DNA from 3 places in the Pseudomonas arabinosi genome. Region 1 is predicted to be linked to each of the others. Evidence: riboswitches for the same ligand, from Rfam matches in the RefSeq annotation. Region 1 holds a riboswitch; each other region holds the start of a gene.
What was found. Region 1 has a riboswitch for cobalamin ahead of ACMXYJ_RS14605 (CbtB domain-containing protein). Riboswitches for the same ligand answer to the same signal wherever they lie in the genome.
Positions count from the first base shown of each region.

Region 2: linked by a shared signal. The riboswitch ahead of cobO (cob(I)yrinic acid a,c-diamide adenosyltransferase) and the one ahead of ACMXYJ_RS14605 (CbtB domain-containing protein) in region 1 are both predicted to bind cobalamin.
Region 3: linked by a shared signal. The riboswitch ahead of ACMXYJ_RS18360 (energy-coupling factor ABC transporter permease) and the one ahead of ACMXYJ_RS14605 (CbtB domain-containing protein) in region 1 are both predicted to bind cobalamin.

Region 1 is NZ_CP180480.1:3,100,455-3,108,034, reverse strand. It holds gene cobN (cobaltochelatase subunit CobN) at 1-2,008, opposite strand, end outside; gene cobW (cobalamin biosynthesis protein CobW) at 2,012-3,073, opposite strand; cobalamin riboswitch at 3,172-3,386, opposite strand; cobalamin riboswitch at 3,563-3,791, shown strand; gene ACMXYJ_RS14605 (CbtB domain-containing protein) at 3,913-4,116, shown strand; gene ACMXYJ_RS14600 (CbtA family protein) at 4,128-4,835, shown strand; gene ACMXYJ_RS14595 (cobalamin biosynthesis protein) at 4,832-5,245, shown strand; gene cobM (precorrin-4 C(11)-methyltransferase) at 5,330-6,076, shown strand; gene nfuA (Fe-S biogenesis protein NfuA) at 6,147-6,731, opposite strand; gene ACMXYJ_RS14580 (fatty acid cis/trans isomerase) at 6,930-7,580, opposite strand, start outside.
Region 2 is NZ_CP180480.1:2,210,465-2,218,044, forward strand. It holds gene ACMXYJ_RS10335 (C40 family peptidase) at 1-413, shown strand, start outside; gene ACMXYJ_RS10340 (O-methyltransferase) at 429-1,082, shown strand; gene ACMXYJ_RS10345 (PQQ-dependent sugar dehydrogenase) at 1,119-2,432, opposite strand; gene ACMXYJ_RS10350 (hypothetical protein) at 2,500-3,084, opposite strand; cobalamin riboswitch at 3,239-3,468, shown strand; gene cobO (cob(I)yrinic acid a,c-diamide adenosyltransferase) at 3,550-4,161, shown strand; gene ACMXYJ_RS10360 (cobyrinate a,c-diamide synthase) at 4,172-5,587, shown strand; gene bluB (5,6-dimethylbenzimidazole synthase) at 5,584-6,234, shown strand; gene cbiB (adenosylcobinamide-phosphate synthase CbiB) at 6,231-7,139, shown strand; gene cobD (threonine-phosphate decarboxylase CobD) at 7,132-7,580, shown strand, end outside.
Region 3 is NZ_CP180480.1:3,937,098-3,944,677, reverse strand. It holds gene copC (copper homeostasis periplasmic binding protein CopC) at 1-126, shown strand, start outside; gene ACMXYJ_RS18375 (c-type cytochrome) at 638-925, shown strand; gene ACMXYJ_RS18370 (putative natural product biosynthesis protein) at 970-1,554, opposite strand; gene ACMXYJ_RS18365 (DUF2946 domain-containing protein) at 1,790-2,173, opposite strand; gene ACMXYJ_RS18360 (energy-coupling factor ABC transporter permease) at 2,273-2,920, opposite strand; cobalamin riboswitch at 2,963-3,160, opposite strand; gene ACMXYJ_RS18355 (SCO family protein) at 3,513-4,118, shown strand; gene ACMXYJ_RS18350 (copper chaperone PCu(A)C) at 4,118-4,606, shown strand; gene ACMXYJ_RS18345 (DUF2946 domain-containing protein) at 4,751-5,164, shown strand; gene ACMXYJ_RS18340 (TonB-dependent receptor) at 5,271-7,406, shown strand; gene ACMXYJ_RS18335 (PepSY domain-containing protein) at 7,420-7,580, shown strand, end outside.

The DNA of each region.
Region 1 (7,580 bases):
TGTCGAGCTTTTCGTCCAGTTGCAGTTCGCGGTCGATGTGCGTATCGCGCACCAGTTGCAGGATGTCGCGCTGCAATTCCCGGGCACGGCGCGGATCGAGCAATTGCGCTTCGTAATATTCGTCGGCGAGTAATTCGAGGTTGCGCAACGGGCCGTAAGTTTCGGCGCGGGTCAGCGGCGGCATCAGGTGATCGATGATCACCGCCTGCGTACGGCGCTTGGCCTGGGCGCCCTCGCCCGGATCGTTGACGATAAACGGATAGATATTCGGCAACGGCCCGAGCAGCGCATCCGGCCAGCAGTTCTCTGACAGGCCGACACCCTTGCCCGGCAGCCATTCGAGGTTGCCGTGCTTGCCGACGTGGATCACGCCGTGGGCGCCATAGGTGTTACGCAACCAGAAATAGAACGCCAGATAACCGTGAGGCGGCACCAGGTCCGGGTCGTGATACACCGCGCTCGGGTCCACCTGATAACCCCGCGCCGGTTGAATGCCGACGAAGGTCAGGCCAAAGCGCAGCCCGGCGATCATCATTCGCCCGCCACGGAACATCGGATCGTTTTCGGGCGAGCCCCAACGTTCCAGCACGGCCTGCCGATTGGACTCGGGCAAGGCGCTGAACATCAGGTTGTAGTCATCCAGCGCGAGGCTTTGCATACACGGGCGCTGGTCGAGGGTGTCGAGGTCGTTGCTGACGCCACCGAGTAACTGCTGGATCAACGCGGTGCCGCTATCAGGCAACTCGGCCGGTAGCGGATAACCTTCTTTATGCAGCGCACGCAGGATATTCAGCGCGGCAGCCGGGGTGTCGAGGCCCACGCCATTGCCGATGCGACCGTCGCGGGTCGGGTAGTTGGCGAGGATCAGGGCGATGCGCTTTTCAGCGTTGGGCACCCGCGCCAGATCAATCCAGCGTCGCGCCAGTTCGGCGACAAAATCCATGCGCTCCGGTTGTGGTCGATAGCAGACCACGTCCGACTGGCTGCGCTCGCTACGCCAGGCCAGGTCTTTGAAGCTGATCGGTCGGCTGATGATCCGCCCGTCCAGTTCCGGCAGCGCAATGTGCATCGCCAGATCACGCGGACCGAGGCCTTGTTCGCTGGCGCGCCAACCCGGTTCGTTGTCCTGGGCACAAATCGCCTGGATCACCGGGATGTTGCGGCGAAACGGCCGCAAATGCGGCGCTTCGGGGCTGGATTGCGCGAAACCGGTGGTGTTGAGAATCACCCCCGCCTCGACTTCGTCCAACAGGTCCTCGACCACCGTCAGGCAGCCGGGTTCTTTCAAACTGGCCACGGCGATCGGCAAAGGGTTTAACCCCGCCGCCTGCAACCGCTGGCAGAAAATATCGATGAAACCAGTGTTGGCCGCCTGCAAATGCGAGCGGTAAAACAGCACCGCCGCCACCGGTTGATCGGCCTGCCAGTCGGCTTGCCAATCCTTCAGTTCAGCGGGGCTTTTTTGCGGGTGGTAAATCGCCGTGCGCGGCAGGGTTTGCGGCTCGGCCCAGGCGTAGTCGCGATCCAGCCAACGATTGGCGAGGCAGCGGAAAAAAACCAGGGCATTGCTCATGCCGCCCTGACGCAAAAACTGCCAGAGCCGATCGCGGTCTTCCGCGCCCACCGTGCTTAGCTCGCTGAGTTCCGGGTCCGGGCGGTCATCGCCAGGCACCAGAATCAGCTGCACGCCGCGCTCCGACAGTTGCACCAGTTGCTCGACGCCGTAACGCCAATAGGCGATACCGCCGTGCAGCGAAATCAGAATCACCTTGGCGTGGCGCAGCACTTCGTCGACATACAGATCGACTGACGCGTGATTCTGCACCTGCATCGGATTGGCCAGGCGCACGCTCGGGTAATCGTCGGGCAACTGCTGCGCCGCTTCGGCGAGCAGCGCCAGGCTTGAGTCGCCGCTGCACAGGATCACCAGCTCGGCGGGGGTTTGTCCAAGGTCGGCAATGTTGTCATCCGACACGAAACCGCCGGGCTGGGTCCTGAGCAGGTGCATGGCTTAAACGCTGAGCGCGGCGCGCAGTTGCGATTCGAGCAGCGCGGCGTCCAGTTCCTGGCCGATCAACACCAGACGCGTGGTGCGCGCTTCATCGGCGCCCCACTGACGGTCGAAGTGCTTGTCGAAACGCGTGCCCACGCCCTGGATCAGCAGGCGCATCGGTTTGTTCGGGATCGCCGCGAAACCTTTGACACGCAGGATGCCGTGCTGGACCACCAGTTGGGTCAGCGCGTCCAGCAGCAGGCTTTCGTCGGCTTGCGGCAGTTCGATGGAGATGGAGTCGAAGGCATCGTGATCGTGATCATCTTCGCCTTCATGGTGGTGATCGTGATGGCTGTGACGGCTGTCGATGTGTTCTTCAGAGCCGGCACCGAGGCCGATCAGCACGTCCAGTGGCAGACGACCGCTGCTGGCTTCGATGATTTTCACCGCTGGCGGCAGTTCTTCAGCGACTTCCAGGCGCACACGGGCCAGGTCTTCAGGGCTGATCAGGTCGGCCTTGTTGAGGATCACCAGGTCGGCGCTGGCCAGTTGGTCGGCGAACAGCTCGTGCAACGGCGATTCGTGGTCCAGGTTGGGGTCGAGTTTGCGCTGGGCATCGACCTGGTCCGGGAAAGCCGCGAAGGTGCCGGCGGCAACCGCTGGGCTGTCGACCACGGTGATCACCGCATCAACGGTGCAGGCGCTGCGGATTTCAGGCCACTGGAAGGCTTGCACCAGCGGTTTTGGCAGGGCCAGGCCCGAGGTTTCGATGAGGATGTGGTCGAGGTCGCCGCGACGGGCGACCAATTCGCGCATCACCGGGAAGAATTCTTCTTGAACGGTGCAGCACAGGCAGCCGTTGGCCAGTTCGTAGACGCGGCCGTTGGCTTCTTCTTCAGTGCAACCGATGGAGCACTGCTTGAGGATTTCGCCGTCGATGCCCAGCTCGCCGAACTCGTTGACGATCACCGCAATGCGACGGCCCTGAGCGTTGTCGAGCATGTGCCGCAGCAAGGTGGTTTTGCCCGAGCCGAGGAAGCCGGTAACGATGGTGACGGGGAGTTTGGCCAGTGTTTTCATCGGATGCCCTTTGGCAAGGTGGCGGGCATACGGGACGACGACCGCTGCTGCATAGGCGCGCGGAAGATTTCGCCACCGGATCACCCCGCCCGGTTGTAGTGAGAATCTGTGTCGAGGCAGGTCTCCTGGCTGACGGTGTGCCGGGCTTGTGGGCCTGGCATTCGCTGCGCCTTCCCGCGAACCCGTTGCACAGGGTTTGCAGTGGCGTGGCAGCGAACATCACCGTTCACAGTTGCGGGGGCAGCCGCGGCATCGACCGCGTTCCCTTCTTAGCTTCGGCAGACGCCGAAGAACCTCGAAAGCGCAAGGCTACGCATCGTGTGGGGGCGGGTCAATGTCTTGTAGTGTCCGCACCGGCCCCATCGCGAGCAAGCTCGCTCCCACATTGGAACGCGGTCAACTGTGGGAGCGGGCTTGCTCGCGAAGGGAGCGCCGCGGTTTCCAACTGAGAACCCTTGCCAATTGACTCCCCGCCCCCGCCCATGCTCTCCTACACGCCTTGTTACGGGTGCCCTTCACAGGGTGAAACGGGAAACCGGTGAATCATGTGCTTTACTCTAAAGTCATGTCAGTCCGGTGCTGCCCCCGCAACGGTAAGCGAGCGAAGCGTCAGATCCACTGTGCCAGCAGTTCGGCATGGGAAGGTGATGCTTGCAGGTCAAGGCGAAAGCCAAGACCCCTCGTGAGCCCGGAGACCGGCCCGCAACACAAAGTGACCATTACGATCACTGAATAACAAACCCGCGGTGGGCGGGCGCTGTTTGAACCTCTGCGTGCCCGACTCGCAGGGGTCTTCCATGCGCTCTAAATCACCCGCTGACAGACCAGAGGGAAGCGCCATGTCGATTATCAGCAGCACCGGCAGCAACACCGATAAGAGCACCGCCAGCACCACCAATACCCTGACTCAACGCCTGACCGCCGCCGCGTGTGCGTCGATCCTGGGTGCGTGCCTTGTGTATTTCGCCGGTTTCTCGCACATCGAAGCGGTGCACAACGCCGCTCACGATACCCGCCACAGCTCTGCATTCCCGTGCCATTGAGACCTGCCGACATGATCAAGCGTATTGCGCAAACCGCGGGGTTCACCGGGCTTCTGGCCGCCCTGCTGCTGACCCTGCTGCAAAGCTTCTGGGTGGCTCCGCTGATTTTGCAGGCCGAGACCTACGAAAAATCCGAGCCGGCTGCTGTTGAAGTCCACGAACACGCCGCAGGTGCTGTCGCCGCTCACACTCACGATGCTGAAGCCTGGGAACCGGAAGATGGCTGGCAGCGTGTGCTGTCCACCACAGGTGGCAACCTTGTGGTCGCTGTCGGTTTCGCCTTGATGCTCGCCGGCCTCTATACCTTGCGCGCACCGACCAAAACCTCCCAAGGCCTGCTTTGGGGCCTGGCCGGTTACGCAACGTTCGTGCTGGCACCGACCCTCGGTCTGCCGCCCGAGCTGCCGGGCACTGCCGCGGCTGATTTGGCGCAACGGCAGATCTGGTGGATCGGCACGGCCGCCTCCACCGCGGTCGGCATTGCATTGATCGTGTTCAGTCGTCACTGGCTGATGAAAGTGCTCGGTGTGGCAATCCTGGCCGTTCCTCACGTGATCGGCGCACCACAACCGGAAGTCCACTCGATGCTGGCTCCGCAAGCCCTGGAAGCTCAGTTCAAAATCGCTTCGCAGCTGACCAACGTGGCATTCTGGCTGGCCCTGGGCCTGATCAGTGCCTGGTTGTTCCGCCGCAAAAGCGATGGTCAATACCACGCATGACTGAGATCAGCACAGCGCCGACGTTAGTGGTCGGCCTGGGCTGCCAGCGCGGCTGCCCCGTCAGCACGCTGCGGGCGCTGCTCGATCAGGCGTTACAGGCTCATAAAATCGGACTTCACCAGATCAAGGCCCTGGCCAGCATCGACCTGAAGCGCGAAGAGCCGGGCTTGATCGAATTGGCCGAACAACTCGCGCTGCCCCTGATGTACTTCAGCAGCGAACAATTGGCCGGCTATCAACCGCAACTCAGCCACCGCTCGGACATCGCGTTCGAACGCACCGGCTGCTACGGCGTAGCGGAAAGTGCCGCCCTGGCGCTGGCCGAACAACTGACCCAGGCACCGGCAAAACTACTGATTTCACGACAAAAATATGCCCAGGCCACCTTGGCATTGGCCGGCGCCGCCTAAAATCCTCGATAATCCTCGCCTTCGATCATGAGCAATCTTCATCTGAAGCCTTGCCCAGCCCCTTTTTCTTCACAGGAACCGACGATGACCGTCTACTTCATTGGCGCAGGTCCCGGCGACCCGGAACTGATTACCGTCAAAGGCCAACGGCTGATTCGCAGCTGCCCGGTGATCATCTATGCCGGCTCCCTGGTGCCCGCCGCCGTGCTGGAAGGCCATCGCGCCTATCAGGTAGTCAACAGCGCCGAACTGCACCTGGAACAGATCATCGAGCTGATCAAATCCGCCCATGCCAAGGGTCAGGACGTGGCCCGGGTGCACTCCGGCGATCCGAGTCTTTACGGTGCGATTGGCGAGCAGATTCGCTACTTGCGTGAACTCGACATCCCGTTTGAAATCATTCCCGGTGTCACGGCCACGGCGGCCTGCGCGGCACTGTTGGGCGCCGAACTGACGTTACCTGACGTATCGCAGAGCGTGATCCTGACCCGCTATGCCGACAAAACCGCGATGCCCGCCGGCGAGGAGCTCGGCAGCCTGGCGCAGCACGGGGCAACCATGGCGATTCATCTGGGGGTCAATCATCTGGAGAAGATCCTGGCCGAATTGCTGCCGCATTACGGCGCGGATTGCCCGATTGCGGTGATTCACCGGGCGACCTGGCCGGATCAGGACTGGGTGGTGGGGACGCTTGAAGACATTGCCGCGAAGGTTGAAGCCAAGGGGTTTCGGCGCACGGCGTTGATTTTGGTGGGCCGGGTTTTGGGCAGTGATCACTTCAGTGAGTCATCGCTGTACCGCGCGGGGCATGCGCATTTGTATCGGCCCTGAGCGTGGGAACGATCAAAAAAAACGGCGCTCACGGGGCGCCGTTTTTTTATGTCTGCAGCGAACACCTTACTTAGTAGTAGGCGTTTTCTTTCTGCGTGTGGTCGGTGACGTCACGAACGCCCTTGAGCTCGGGAATGCGCTCGAGCAAGGTGCGCTCGATGCCTTCGCGCAAGGTGACGTCTGCCTGGCCGCAGCCCTGGCAGCCACCGCCGAACTTCAGCACGGCGATGCCGTCTTCGACCACATCGATCAGGCTGACCTGGCCGCCGTGGCTGGCCAGCCCCGGGTTGATCTCGGTTTGCAGGTAATAGTTGATACGCTCGTTGATCGGGCTGTCGGCATTGACCATCGGTACTTTGGCGTTTGGCGCCTTGATGGTCAGCTGGCCGCCCATGCGGTCGGTGGCGTAGTCGACCACCGCATCGTCCAGGAAGGCTTCGCTGAACGAGTCGATGTAAGCAGTGAAGCTTTTCAGCCCCAGCGCCGTGTCTTCAGGTTTTTCTTCGCCCGGCTTGCAATAAGCAATGCAGGTTTCGGCGTACTGGGTGCCAGGCTGGGTGATAAAGACGCGGATGCCGATGCCTGGGGTGTTCTGCTTGGAGAGCAGATCAGCCAGATAATCGTGGGCGGCGTCGGTAATGGTAATAGCGGTCATGGAAACTCCTCGCAGGCTTGGGCGCAGTTTACGCCAATCATCGCGCCGCACAAAGTCCTAGTATTTTTGTCGGGAAAGAAACGGAGATCCCCTGTAGGAGTGAGCCTGCTCGCGATGGCGTCAGTTCAGCAAAATCGATGCTGACTGTAAGGATGCTATCGCGAGCAGGCTCACGCCTACAGGAGGAAGCGGTCGGACTCAAAGATTCTCGTACCGGTTCATGTCCAGCACGCCCTCTTCCACCGGATCAGTCTCGTGGACGTACCGGCTCAGGTCATGGAAGTAGAACCAGAACTGCGGATGGCTGCGGCGAATGCCCCAGCGCTCGACGATTTTCTCGAAGCGATTGGCGTCTTTGGCGTTTTCCATCTCGTACACGAACTCAGGCACTTGCTCGGCCGGGATATTGAACATGAAGTTCGGATAGCTGCTGAGCACGCCCGGAAAAATGGTGATCGTGTCGAGCCCCGGTTGATAACGCCGGGATTCACCGAGCAGGAACGCGACGTTACTGTGCGCGCGGTTGCGCAGCAGGCTGTAAACCTCGCGCTTGCCGCTCGCGGTTTCGATGCGCAGCAGGGTCGCTTCCGGCAACTGATCGATAACCTTCAACCCGGCCGCCGGACGCGAAGTCAGGCGACTCAACGCCTGTTCGGCGCTCTGCAGGGCCAGATCGATGTTCGGCCGTGAGCAATAAGCGCCGTCACAACGGTTGATTGGATCCGGCTTGGCGTTGAGGTCGCCGTAACGGGCCAGCAACTGCATGGCGAAATCGCGTTTCGGGTCCTTTTCGTCCAGTACCAGCGCCGTCTCTTTGTCATTGTCGATGGCCTCGTAATCCAGCCACAT
Region 2 (7,580 bases), 890 kb from region 1:
TCTCCCCTGAGGCAGAAGACGTATTGTTCCGCGCGCTCGGCCTGGTGGGCACGCCGTATCGCTGGGGTGGCAACACGCCGGATTCGGGTTTCGATTGCAGCGGGCTGATCGGTTACGTCTACCGTGACGTCACCGGCATTTCTCTGCCGCGTACCACGCGCGAGATGATCAGCATGCAGGCGGCCAGTGTGGGCAAGGAAGGCCTGCAAACCGGTGACCTGATCTTCTTCGCCACCAATGGCGGTTCTCAGGTCAGTCACGCCGGGATCTACGTCGGCGAAGGTCGTTTCGTCCATGCGCCCGCCACCGGCGGCACGGTGAAGCTCGATAGCTTGTCCAAAGCTTACTGGCAGAAAGCCTATCTGAGCGCCAAGCGCGTCTTGCAACCTGAGCACTTGGCACGCAATCCCTAAATGGCAGAGGTTGTCATGACCGCTCGCACGCTCAATCTAGACGATTCCCTGTATCAATACCTGCTCGACGTTTCCCTGCGCGAAACGCCGTTGCTCAAGCGTTTGCGTGACGAAACGCAAGCGCTGCCCATGGCTCGCTGGCAGGTGGCACCCGAGCAAGGTCAGTTCCTCGCGCTATTGGTGAAGCTCACCGGCGCCAGGCGTCTGCTGGAAGTGGGCACCTTCACCGGTTACAGCGCCTTGTGCATGGCGGCTGCATTGCCAGATGACGGTTCGCTGACCTGCTGTGACATTCCCGGTGACTACAACGCCACCGCGCGCCGTTACTGGCAGGAGGCGGGGCTTGCCGAGCGGATCGATCTGCGTCTGGCACCCGCACTGGAAACCCTGGCTCAGCTGGACCAGCAAGCGTCATTCGACCTGATCTTCATCGATGCCGATAAAGCCAACTACCCGCGCTATCTGGAGCACGCATTGCGTCTGCTGCGCGTCGGCGGGCTGGCGGTGTTTGATAACACGCTGTGGAGCGGACGGGTGCTTGAGGACAATCCCGAGAGCGAAGACACCCGAGCCATCCAGGCGCTCAATCGCGCCTTGAAAGATGATTCGCGTGTCGACCTGTCGTTGTTGCCGATAGGCGATGGCCTCACACTCTGTCGCAAGCGCTAAACGCTGATCCCACATGGGTTATGTGCGGTTCGACATTTATTTAACCGCCGACACGCGCCACACCTTGTTGCCCACGTCATCGGCCACCAACAAATCACCCTGCTGATCAATTACCACACCTACCGGACGGCCCATGGCTTTTTCCTCGTTGTTGAGGAAGCCGGTGAGCACATCAATCGGCTGTCCAGCCGGTTTACCTGCGCTGAACGGTACGAAAATCACTTTGTAGCCGCTGTGCGGTTCACGGTTCCACGAGCCGTGCTGGCCGATGAATGCCCCTTCCTTGAACTGCGCCGGCAGCCTGTTGCCTTCAGCAAACGTCAGGCCCAACGAGGCGGTATGCGGGCCGACCGCGTAGTCCGGCGCGATGGCCTTGGCCACCAGGTCGGGGTTTTGCGGCTCCACGCGGATGTCGACGTGCTGACCGTAATAACTGTAAGGCCAGCCGTAGAACCCGCCGTCCTTCACAGAAGTGATGTAGTCCGGCACCAGATCACTGCCGATTTCGTCGCGCTCGTTTACTGCCGTCCACAGTGCGCCGCTCCGAGGCTCCCAGGCCAGGCCGTTTGGGTTACGAATCCCCGAGGCGAAGATGCGATGGTTGCCGGTGGCGCGATCCACTTCCCAGATCGCCGCGCGACCTTCTTCCTTGTCCATGCCGTTTTCGGCGACGTTGCTGTTGGAGCCCACCGTGACGTACAGCTTGCTGCCGTCCTTGCTGGCGATGACGTTTTTGGTCCAGTGATGATTCAGCGTACCGCCCGGCAGGTCGATCACCTTCATCGGCTGCGACTTGATCGCCGTCTCGCCGTTTTCATAGTGGAAGCGCAGCAAGCGGTCCGTGTCGGCGACGTACAGGTCATTGCCGACCAGAGTCATGCCGAAGGGTGAGTTGAGGTTTTCCAGAAACACCGTGCGGGCTTCGGCGATGCCGTCGTGGTCCTTGTCCCGCAGCAGCGTGATGCGGTTCGGGCTCGGTACGCCGGCACCGGCACGGCCCATGACTTTGCCCATGACCCAGCCACGAACGCCTTTGCCGTCATCGGGTTTGGGTGGTGCGTTGGTTTCGGCGACCAGCACGTCGCCGTTGGGCAGCACGTAGAGCCAGCGCGGGTGATCGAGACCTTCAGCAAAAGCCGCCACCTGAGTCCCTGTCGCGGCGATGGGTTTCGTGCCGTCCGGCCAGCCGATCGCCGGGGCGATGTTCACTGTCGGGATCAGGGTTTTATTCGGTTCTGGCAGCTTGGGTGATGGGCCGATGCCGTCGGAGACTTGCAGCCTGGCAGTTTCACCACAGGCCGCAAGCCCTCCGGCGAGCACGATGACGAGAACGAGCTGGGGCTTGCGCATGCTGATCTTCCCTATGAATGCATTGACTAATCAATAGAGAAGCGCAGATGCGCGATGGTTCAACGGGTCAGCCGCGGGCTTCCTTGAACAGCACGGCTATGCCGGGGTGATAGTTGCCGGCTTCGTTGCGCAACTTGCGATAGGCATAGGGGAAGTACCAGGCCACCGCGCAGGTGTGTTCCTTTTGCAGGTCATCGACCATGTCCTGGAGTTCTTCCGGGGTGGCGCTTTGTTGGGCTTTTTGCGGGGCGACGAACAGGCAGCCGAGTTTCAGGTCGCTGGCGTAGCTGATGCGTTTGGCGTCGCTGGTGATGTCCAGCAATGCTTGAGTCAGGTTCAGGCTGTTGACGCGGGGCCAGCGCTGGGTCGCCTGAAGGTAAGCGCGTTCTTCGCTGGTTGCGATAAACAGGTCGGCGCGGCCATTGCGTTCGCCTTCTTCGGTCTGTTTGCGGGTCGGTGTTTGTTGCAGCGTGACCATTTCCGCCATCCAGGCCGCGGCGGAAAGCAGGCTCAGGTTGGCTTTTTCGTCGAACCAGTAAGGCGTGTCGTTATCGCCGCGCACGGCGTTGTAGCGGTCGATACAGTCAAACCAGCGTTCCAGCACCGGGCGCAGGAATTCCAGCTTCGGATTGCTGATGATCATGCCTTGCATGTGGCTCACCCTTGTTATTGTATTGTGAGATTGTGGCTCTTTGATATCACTGCTGAGAGTGTGGCACAAGATTGGCGTCAGATAATTGATCGACGGCAGTTATTCGCTCGCAGGCCGCCCGTCTTCAATTGACGCTCCATCCCCAACCCTCTAACCTTCGCGGCTTGTTTCAGGTGCTCTGTGACCTTGGTCGACAGAGTGAAACAGGGAAGCCGGTGAGCGATCTCTTCAATTGATGAAGGCTCGCGATCCCGGCGCTGCCCCCGCAACGGTAAATGAGTGAAGACTGCGCCTTGAGCCACTGTGTCGTAGACATGGGAAGGCGCGCAGCCAGGCAAAATGCCGCTCATGAGCCCGGAGACCGGCCTGATCCATCCAGCGGCATCACGGTGGGCGATGCCAGGCTTTTTGCCGTCTATTCTTGTGCCTGCCCGCCGTTATCCAGCCTCAACGGAGAGCTCCCCCATGACTGATACCCCCGATCGTGACGAACGTCATCTGGCGCGCATGCTGCGCAAAAAAGCCGTGATCGACGAACGCATCGCCAATTCCCCGAATGAATGTGGCCTGCTGCTGGTGCTGACCGGCAACGGCAAAGGCAAAAGCAGCTCGGCCTTCGGCATGCTCGCCCGGTCCATGGGCCACGGCATGCAGTGTGGTGTGGTGCAGTTCATTAAAGGGCGCAGCAGCACCGGCGAAGAACTGTTCTTCCGGCGCTTCCCGGAACAGGTGCGTTTTCATGTGATGGGCGAGGGCTTCACCTGGGAAACCCAGGATCGCCAGCGTGATATCGCCGCCGCTGAAGCCGCGTGGGCGGTGTCCCGCGAATTGCTGCGTGACCCGTCGATCGGCCTGGTGGTGCTGGATGAATTGAACATTGCGCTCAAGCACGGTTATCTGGATCTCGATCAGGTGCTCAGCGACTTACAGGCCCGTCCGCCGATGCAGCACGTGGTGGTGACCGGTCGCGGCGCCAAGCCGGAGATGATCGAGCTGGCCGACACCGTCACCGAAATGGGCGTGATCAAGCACGCGTTCCAGGCCGGGATCAAAGCGCAAAAAGGCGTCGAGTTGTGAGCTGCACTTTATGAATAGCCATCGTCAATGCCCGGCGGTATTGATTGCCGCGCCGGCCTCCGGTCAGGGCAAGACCACCGTCACCGCCGCACTGGCCCGTTTGCATCGCAATCAGGGGCGCAAGGTGCGCGTGTTCAAATGCGGCCCGGACTTCCTCGACCCGATGATTCTCGAGCGCGCCAGCGGTGCACCGGTTTATCAACTGGACATGTGGATGGTCGGCGAGCAGGAAAGTCGTCGACTGTTGTGGGAAGCCGCCGGCGAAGCCGATCTGATCCTCATCGAAGGCGTCATGGGCCTGTTCGACGGCACGCCGTCCAGCGCTGATCTGGCGAGGCACTTCGGTGTGCCGGTGCTCGGTGTGATCGACGGCACCGCCATGGCCCAGACCTTTGGCGCACTGGCCCTGGGGCTGGCGCGCTATCAGCCGGACTTGCCGTTTGCTGGCGTGTTGGCCAACCGCGTCGGCACCCTGCGTCACGCGCAATTACTGGAAGGCAGCCTCACTGAAGGCTTGCGCTGGTACGGCGCCTTGTCCCGGGAAACCGGCATCGAATTGCCGAGTCGGCATCTCGGTCTGGTTCAGGCCAGTGAGTTGAACGATCTTGATCTGCGTCTCGATGCGGCGGCCGATGCGCTGGCCAGCAGTTGCGAGGTCGCGCTGCCACCCGCGGTGGAATTCGCCGCCCCCGATGTGATCGCTACAGAACCGTTGCTGGCCGGCGTGCGTATCGCCGTGGCCCGTGACGAAGCGTTTGCCTTCACCTATGGCGCGAGCCTGGATTTGCTGCGAGCCATGGGTGCCGAGTTGTCGTTTTTCTCGCCAATCCGTGACACGCAATTGCCGCAGGCAGACAGCCTCTATCTGCCGGGCGGTTATCCCGAATTGCACCATGTGGCGCTGTCACAGAACACCACGATGCTGGCCGCCATCCGTGCTCACCATGCGGCGGGCAAGCCGTTGTTGGCCGAGTGCGGCGGCATGCTGTATCTGCTCGACTCTCTGACCGATCTCGAGGGCACTCGCGCTGAATTGGTCGGCTTGCTGGCCGGTGATGCGGTGATGCAAAAGCGTCTGGCCGCGTTGGCGTTGCAGGCAGTCGAGTTGCCGGAAGGTTCGTTGCGCGGACACACCTATCACCATTCGCTGACCAGTACCGAGCTTGAGCCGATTGCTCGTGGATTGAGCCCGAACGGTGGGCGAGGGGCGGAGGCGGTTTATCGCGAAGGGCGGATGACTGCCTCGTATGTGCACTTTTATTTTCCGTCCAATCCATCGGCGATTGCCGCGCTGTTTGCGCCTGACCTTGAGGACGCCTTCGCGAGCAAGTCGAATCGTCGCACCGTCGCTCCCACATTAGAAAGTGTGTTGCCTGAAGAAACGCGGTCCACTGTGGGAGCGGGCTTGCTCGCGAAGAGGCCATGACTGACAACGCCTTCTCCGAAGCTGAGCGCGCGGCGGTCTACCGAGCCATCGGCGAACGTCGCGACATGCGTCATTTCAGCGGTGGCACCGTCGAGCCCGAGTTACTGCGGCGCCTGCTCGAAGCCGCGCATCAGGCACCGAGTGTCGGCCTGATGCAGCCCTGGCGGTTCATCCGCATCAGCGATCGAGCCCTGCGCGGCAAGATCCAGTTACTGGTGGAAGAAGAACGCATCCGCACCGCCGAAGCCCTCGGCGAGCGCTCCGATGAATTCATGAAGCTGAAAGTCGAAGGCATCAACGACTGCGCCGAGGTACTGGTCGCCGCGCTGATGGACGATCGCGAGCGTCACATCTTCGGCCGTCGCACCTTGCCGGAAATGGACATGGCCTCGTTGTCCTGCGCGATCCAGAACCTCTGGCTGGCCTCCCGCGCTGAAGGATTGGGCATGGGCTGGGTGTCGCTGTTCGAGCCGCAAGCACTGGCGGACTTGCTGGGTTTACCCGCCGGAGCCAAGCCGTTGGCCGTTCTTTGTCTAGGCCCGGTCAAGGAATTCTATCCGGCGCCGATGCTGGTACTCGAAGGCTGGGCGCAGGCGCGTCCGCTCAGCGAGTTGCTGTATGAAAATTATTGGGGAGTGAGTCAATGAGTGTGGCGTTGTTGAGTGTCGCTGCGGTTGCGCTGGATGCGCTGCTGGGTGAACCCAAACGCTGGCATCCGCTGGTGGCGTTCGGCCGTTTTGCCGACCGCATCGAGCAACGGTTCAATGGTGAGGGTCGCGGCTGGCGCAGCCATGGCGTGACTGCTTGGGTCATCGCCGTGTTGCCGCTGACCCTGCTGGCCACGGCGTTTTCCTGGGCGCCCTATGTCGGCTGGATTGTCGAGATTCTCGTGCTCTATTGCGCCCTTGGCATGCGCAGCCTCGGTGAACACGTCGAGCCGGTGGCCAAGGCACTGCGCAGCGATGATTTGGACGAGGCGCGCAAACGGGTCAGTTATCTGGTCAGCCGCCAGACTAGCGAACTGGATAAAACCGAAGTCGCCCGCGCCGCCACAGAGTCTGTCCTGGAGAACGGCAGCGACGCGGTATTCGCTGCGCTGTTCTGGTTTGCCGTGGCCGGTGCGCCTGGCGTGGTGCTCTACCGTTTGAGCAACACGCTGGATGCGATGTGGGGTTATCGCAATGAACGCTTCGAACGTTTCGGTTGGGCCGCGGCAAAGATCGACGATGTCCTCAACTACATTCCTGCACGCTTGGTGGCATTGACCTACGCGCTGCTGGGCAAAACCCGACTGGCGCTGAAATGCTGGCGTACCCAGGGTCCGACCTGGGACAGCCCGAATGCCGGTCCGGTGATGGCGGCCGGTGCCGGAGCGCTCGGTGTCGAGTTGGGCGGGGCGGCGATTTATCACGGTGAACTGCATCAGCGTCCGCCACTGGGCGAAGGCGTGCCGGCGGACGCCGACTCCATCGACCGCGGCTGGCAATTGGTCCAGCGCGGGGTATGGTTATGGTTGCTGATCCTCTGCGTGGGGGCTGAATTCTATGCTTGAGCACGGTGGTCGGTTACGCAAGGCGGCGCTCGATTACGGCATCGCCGAAGCCGATTGGCTCGACCTGTCCAGCGGCCTCGCGCCCTGGCCGTTTCCGATCCCGGAGGTTCCGTTGCGGGCCTGGGCGCGTTTGCCGGAAACCGATGACGGCCTGGAGCGGGCGGCCTGTGATTATTACGGCGCCGCTCAGGTGCTGCCGGTGGCCGGCTCGCAAATGGCGATCCAGTTGCTGCCGCGTTTGCGCCGGGCCGGCAAGGTCGGCGTGCTCTCGCCGTGTTACGCCGAACACGCCGAAGCGTGGCGCCGTAATGGCTACATCGTGCGTGAAGTGCTGGAGCAGGAAGTCGACTTCTTTATCGACAGTCTCGACGTGCTGGTGGTGGTCAACCCGAACAACCCAACCGGCCTGAGCCTGACACCAAGTCGTCTGCTCGACTGGCA
Region 3 (7,580 bases), 840 kb from region 1:
CAAAAGGCTCTGATCGTCACACCTGAAAAACCGCTGACAGCCGGAAAGTACAAGGTTGAATGGCATGCCGTTTCGGTCGACACCCACAAAAGTGATGGCGATTACGGCTTCACCGTGGGCAAGTGATCTGGATCAGTAAGCTCGGCTGAAGTGTAAGGAGGCCCACGCTGTGGGCCTTTTCTTTGAGGCGTTTTCAAAGAAAAAGCTAGAGATGAGTGTGTTGGAGACTCAGTAAAAATGGTCGCCGATATCGGATGCAGGAGTGGGGTACTTAGAAATAAGAAAAGTGCCAAGACCCTTTCAGGCCTTGCACTCAATGACACGACGTTAACCCTGCCAAGAGAAATCACCGCGTCGGCATTAAATGTAGCATGCATCCACTTACAAACTGACCTGCGACAACCTGCCACAGGCGACGCTCGCCCCCCTCAAGCGGCCAACGGCTTATTAGCTAGGTCGCCTGGTGCGGCGGCCTGTCGCATTTGGGGTCTCGATACGCCCTCACTAAACTCAAAATGCCCTGCTGATGTGCTTTCTGCCAAACGGCGAATGCCGTCGGCAATGCTCATTTGCCACGGATGGACTCTGTCATTCCGAAGGCGCCGCCTGATTATAAAAATGCCCAATGAGGTTAACCGTGAAGAAAGTATTGGCAGCAGCCTGTTTACTCGCATTCTCTACCGCTTATGCCGCCCAAGAGCCTGAAGCGGTATTCAACCGCGCCTGCACCATGTGCCATAGCGGCCAGTTACCCATGGCACCCAAAAAAGGTGATCAAGCGGCATGGAACCCCCGTCTGGAGCAAGGCACCGAGGTATTGGTCAAACACGTGACCGAAGGCTTCAACGCCATGCCGGCACGGGGACTGTGCATGGACTGCAGCGCCGAAGACTACAAAGCTGTGATTGCCTGGATGTCTAAGTAAGGATCGCGTCAGCCGAGCGATCCTGCCAACTGGACGTAGCTAAATTATCCGGGGATGGGCAACCAGCGTCGAAATCCGGCGCCGCCTTTCCCTGTCAAAGGACACCAGGCAAAGTCCCAAGGCGTCGGTGGAAACTCCTCCAGCTCAGGGTCAACGCCAGTGACAGAACGAGGTGCAACTTTCCAGTCAAACACCCTCATCGATGAACCTTGCCACGCCAGTACCAGCCCTCGTGCCTGGCTATCGTCAGTATTTATCCAGCGGGCCGCTGCCGCTGTCATGAAGGAATCGATGTGCTCCTCGTGGATTTGCGCGTTGTAGGTCGAAGTGAGCAACCAGCGGCAGACGCTCAAGTAGTAAGTCCAATTCAGCGGTGGATGATTACGGTATGCCCACGTCATGAAACTGCGAAATATATTCAAGCCATCCGGTGGATCTAGCTTGAGCAACCCAGGACACACATCGAACAGCGTATGCCAGTAAGGCAGCAACCGAGCATCCAGATGAACAAAACAGCGTGCATTACTGGGGTAGTCAGGAAACGGCAACAGGAAGTCTCCACGACTGCTCACGCGCGACGTCTTACTGACCAGTCGCGAAGCCCCTGAAGGAATAGCTATAGATCGCATACCAGTCTCCATGCCATCGTCGCTTCCGATTTATGGGATGCAGGAAAACTGAAAGTTATCCCTTCGAGAAAACTGAATCTGCAACTTGGATGATCAATAACGCGAGACATACTGCCTTCCTTCCCGAGACGATAGAACGGCGTCCACCTGTTGTCACATCAGCGACAACTTGACGTAAATCAGACGACGAAAAAACAAGCAGTAGCGGGCAAAACAAGCCGGCCACGTGCAGGTGTCAAACTTCGGGGGAAGCGCGAGGGTTGGCCGAGGGCCAGGAATATCGAGGGGGTGCCTTGCAGCGCAGTTCGCGACTAGGGCGCGGCTTTTGTCCAATCCGCAGCAGCCAGGTCAGACAAAACAGAAAAGCGATGCTCAACGTCACCGCAGAACAGATAGGGCAGGAAAGACTACCGGCCCAGCCACCGGCTAACTGGTCAGTGAAGTCCGTGTTCTGGGTCGGGCTCTTGCTGCCCAGTGCGGAGCAGAACTGACCACCGACGCCATTGAGTTCGAGCCCGCTCATCTGCCCATGCCCCAAACCGCAGGCGAATACATTGAACAGGACGCAGAAATACAGCGTCCAGGCAACGAGTGAGCGGTCTGATAGGGTCAGTTTCATGGCGGCGACATTAACACCGAAGCACGCGGGGTTGAAGATCGAAAGATGTTGATCAACCCCACCGCCCAGAGTTAACTGGACGATGGGGATACGATTCAATTACGCGACTTTGAGGGAATTCACACAGGTGAAACGCTCGACAAAGGCGTTGTCGGCATAGCGTTTGAGTGTCCGCGCCACCAGGCAGGTGAACAGCGGCTCGCACAACACCAACGGCAGGTAAGACACGGCGAACAGCGCCCAGTTACTCAGAGGGGTTGGCTCTTCGCCCATGGACAACCAGAAGCCCACCATCGCTACCACACCGGTGTAATACAGCGCATCAAACTTGACCACTTCTGCCCAGCGAATGCTGCGTCCCGCGACGTCGAAGAAGCGGCGACCGAGTAAGCCATGGGCGGCAATTAGCGGCAACATCAAGGACAACGAGTTGACCCCCAGGTGCACCAGATCCTGTGGTTCGAACAGCAATCCTTGCAACAACAGGCCAATGGCAAAACCAAACAGCGTGGGGATAAAGCCGAAGATGATGTAGACGGCAGAAGCACCAACGAAATGCAATTCAGAAGCGCCGACCGGCAAATGGAAAATCTCCATGAAAACCGAAAAGAAGGCTGCGGCCAGCACTGTCTTAATCAGGTTATCGGGGCGCAACAGCTTCGGCGAAAACGCCGCCAGAGTAGCGATTGCAGCAGCGTTGGCGTACAGCACTTTTGCGGCATTGAGCACGCCGGGTTCGATATGCATCAGTTCTCCCTCCGAGGGATGCGGGTCTGGAAACTGCCGGGATAATCGGCAGCACTTGTGGCAGGTCTCCTGGCTCACAGCTCGACACCCTCCCGCGCCTTCCCAGCCGTTATAGGCCAGTGGCATAGACGAGAGAGCTAACCGCTCACAGTTGCGGGGGCAGCGCAGGAATTGCCAACGGGCGTACCTGCTTCCCTATTGATTCACCAATCGGTGAAACCACAAAGCGCCAGCAGATTAAGGGTTTTGCACGGCCTGCGCACGATACGAGAAGCCTTTTTCCCACAAGGTTTCACAAAGCCATCTGCGACAGTCTGCCGCAGGAGACTTGGTAAACATGTTCTAGCGGACTCAAGGCAATGCCTGCGCCAGAATGTCGCAGGTTATTAAAGGCGACGGGCATCGTTAGACTTTTCGCCCCTCCTCCGGTTGGTCAGAACAAATGTGCTCAATAGTCATACTTGGGTTACGTCTGACCTATCGTCCAGTCGGAAGGTATCGATTACATTCATTTTGATACCATGCGGTCATTTAAAGATGATGCGTCCATACAGCTGACTGGACTATGGGCGATCCAAAAAGGCGTTAATCCATGAGCGTTTTGTTGACTCGCCGCAAGGTGATTGCAGGCATAGGACTGCTAGGTATGGGCATCCTGACTGGCTGCGATTCCCGAGGAGAACTGTCGTACAAATACGGCAAAGATCTGAGCAATCAGATCCTGGGGCGCACATTCAAGTTAAAGGATACTGACGGCGATGTGAGAATGCTCTCGAGCTATCGAGGCATGATGCCGATGGTGTTCTTCGGATTTACCCAATGCCCAGCGATCTGCCCCACTGCTTTGGCTCGCGCAGTAAAAATCAAGAAACTAATGGGCAAGGATGGCGACCGCCTCCAGGTCATCTTCATCACGCTGGATCCCGAACGGGATACACCAGCTGTACTCGATGCCTACGTCAAAACCTTTGATCCATCCTTTGTCGCACTTTACGGAACACTGGAAGAAACGGCTGCTACGGCCAAAGAGTTCGGCGTGTTCTACGAAAAAGTCCCCAGCGGATCAACTTATACCTTGTCCCATACTGCGACGAGCTATGTTTATGACTCCAGGGGAACGCTACGCCTTGGATTGTCTCACTCGCTTTCTGCACAAGAGTGTGCGGAAGATTTGCTTACCGTCATGGAGGTCTGTTAATGAACTCAACTCACAATCAAACCAGCATCACCCAACGCGTCAGACAGATCGTATTTGGGTTTTCGCTGCTGGGGCTGGCTTGCCAGGTGTCAGCCCAGACGCAGGTAGACGACGCGTGGGTTCGCGCAACAGTCGCAGGGCAGCAGGCGACCGGTGCGTTCATGACTATCACGGCAAGTAGCGACAGCAAGCTGCTCAGTGCACAGTCACCAGTAGCTAAAACCGTGCAAGTTCACCAGTCGACCATGAAGAACGACGTGATGAGCATGCAACCGGTAGAGTTCGTCGCCTTGCCTGCTGGCAAAGCGGTCACCCTGGATCCCCACAACTTTCACATCATGCTGATCGACTTGGTTGGCCAGGTCAAAGAAGGCGACAAGGTGCCGCTGACGCTGACGGTAGAGAATGCCAAAGGCGAGAAGGAGTCGGTCAAGGTTGAGGCCACAGCGCGGGCTTTGAATATGCCTGATCACAGCAAGATGAATTGATGACCTGAAGAATAAAAATCAGTGATGTTTGATCAAGTAAACATCACTGATTAAACACCCCATCGCGTCATAGACCGAGCTGCGGCAATTAGTCTCCCTCAGCGACTGTTCCCCCTGAAAAATTCGGTGCTGGAGTCGCCGCCCATGAAAACTGTCCCCAATGACCGATCATCGATTGCATGGGTGCTGTATGCCAGCGTCCTGTTCAGTCTGTTCGCCTGCAGAATTCATCACGGGCAGATGAGCGCTCTAAGCCTGAGCGGGTTGAACGGCGGCTTTTGCTCTGTAAGTAGCGAGCATGGCCCCTATATAGATGCCAGCGATTCAGATGATCCTGCGCCACATCTGGCGACCCAGCTTTCTTGCCCCCTGTGTTCTTCCTTTGCCGTGGCGGTGGCCATCAATACCATGGTCTGGGCACTTGACTATGTGCCAGGCGGCACCGTCATCCCCATCATCGTGCGCAGCCTGGCGCAGCCGCCACCCCGCTATGTGTGGCCTGCTCTCAATCCTCGTGCATCCCCCGACGCTTCACTCGCAGTGACTCTCTCGGCCTGATATTGCCTGCCTGTGCATTCGCGCAGCCGCAGGAATTGTCAGGTGCGACCCTCACATTTTTGCGTGGAAGCTGTTCATGAAGACAAGAAACACTTCGTTGGTGCTGATGATCGGTGCCTGCAATCTGGCCTGGGCCGAAGAAAATGCGCTCAACCTGCCGGCGACTACGATCTCCGCTCGCCAGGAACAGCCCTCAGGCGTGATCCTCGACCAACCGATCAAAACCGGTTCACGCCTTGGTCTGACCGCCCGCGAAACGCCCGCATCGGTGAGTGTTGCCGATCGTGCGATCATTGAGGAACGCGGCGCCAAGGACACCCAGGATGTCATCAATTCCATGACCGGGATCAACGCTTCGGCCAACCCCGGCTATGGCGGCTTTGTGGCTTACCGTGGTTTCACTCAGAACCAGATCACCCAGCTCTACAATGGCATTGGCATGAGCTACAGCAGTGCCACACGCCCAGTGGATGCCTGGATTTATGATCGCGTGGAACTGATCGGAGGCCCGTCTACGTTCCTCTATGGTGCCGGGGCGGTGGGCGGTTCGATCAACTACATCACCAAGTTGGCCAGCCGGGAAGAACAGGCAGTCGAAGGCCGCGTGCGCTATGGCAGCTATGATTCCTCTGAGCTTTCGCTTGGGGTCAACCATGCCCTGAGTGACGGCCCGGATCCGCATCACTTCGCTCGTCTGGATGTCAGTCGTACGGGCAGTAATGGTTACATGGATCGCAATAAGCGCGAGTCTACAAGCACCGCGTTCTCCATCCTTAGTGACCTGACGCCACAGCTCAGCCATACCCTGGCGCTTGAATACCAAGAAGACAAAGAGGACAGCCCCTACTGGGGCTCGCCGATTCTGAACCAGGTCGGCGATACCATGAAGATCGACAAGAGCCGACGCTTTGAAAACTATAACGTGGGCGATGGGCGTTACGAGCAGCGCGTCCGCTGGGTGCGTTCGATCATCGATTATCAGATCAATGACAGCACCAGCTTGCAAAATACTCTCTACCACTACGACGCCCAGCGCGACTATCGAAACCTAGAGAACTATCGCTACAACACCGATAACAGTTTGGTGAGACGCGGCTCTGCCTATCTGCAACGGCATGAACAACAGGTCGACGGTAACCGCTTCGAATTGCGACACGACAACACCTTGTTCGGCATGACTAGCCAGTGGTCTGCCGGCTTCGACTACTCGGTAAACCAGCAGAAGCTGTATCCGAATGGCAAGTTTTCGAGTTCGCCATACGATACGGTTGATCCGGACAACTTCGATCCCGGGAGTTTTTACGACATCCCTGGCGTCAATACCGGCTTACAAAAAGTGCGTAAGCACGAGGTCACCACCTTGGCTGGCTTTCTGGAAAACCGCCTTGAACTGACTGATAAATTGGCCCTCTTGACCGGCCTGCGCTACGACCACTTGCATATGGAGGTGAACAACTACGGCGCGGTCACTCCCACTAGCCCGGCGTTTTTTGAGCGCACCTGGGAACCCGTCACCGGGCGGGTCGGTTTGGTCTATGCCTTCACTCCAGCATTCAATGTCTACGTGCAATACAGCACAGCCGCTGATCCACCGGCAGGCAACCTGGCCTCGGCGACCTTTTCCCAAGCGCAAAACGCCGACCTGACCACCGGAGAACAGATTGAGGTCGGCAGCAAGTTCGACTTCCTCGATGGTCGTGGCGCGGCGACGCTCGCCGCCTACCAAATCGTTCGTAAAGACTTTTCAGTGACTGACCCTAACAACATCAACAATACAACTCAGGCGGGCCAACAGACTTCAAAGGGAATCGAACTGGCGGGCAAGCTGCAAGTCACCTCCAAGCTGATGGCTGAAGGTAACTTCGCATACGTCGATGCGCAGTACGACGAATTCACCGAGAACGTTGGGGGCCAGGCGGTATCGCGCAAAGGCAACACCCCAACCAACGTCCCCAATCATGTTGGCAACCTCTGGTTGACCTACGAAATTGTGCCGGCGTGGCAGGTAGGGATGGATGCGCGTTACGTGGCGTCGGTCTACGCCGACAACGCCAACACATTGAAAGCGCCCTCTTACACTCTTTACGGCGCATTCGCCCGTTTCAAAGTTGACGAACATACGGCGGTTACTGCCCGCGTGCGCAACCTGACCGATGAAATCTATGCCAAGCAGGCCTACGGCACGATGTATTACCAGGGCGCACCCCGAACCTTCGAAGTAGCAGTGGATACGCGTTTCTAAAGGAGGTACATCGATGAAACGTTATCTGTACCTCTGGCACCGCTGGTTAGGTATTACGCTGTGCCTGTTTATGGCGCTGTGGTTTGTGTCTGGTGTAGTGATGCTCTATGTCGGTTACCCCAAGCTGACACCTGCGGAACAGCTTGCCGGATTGCCGGTGTTGTCGACTGAGAA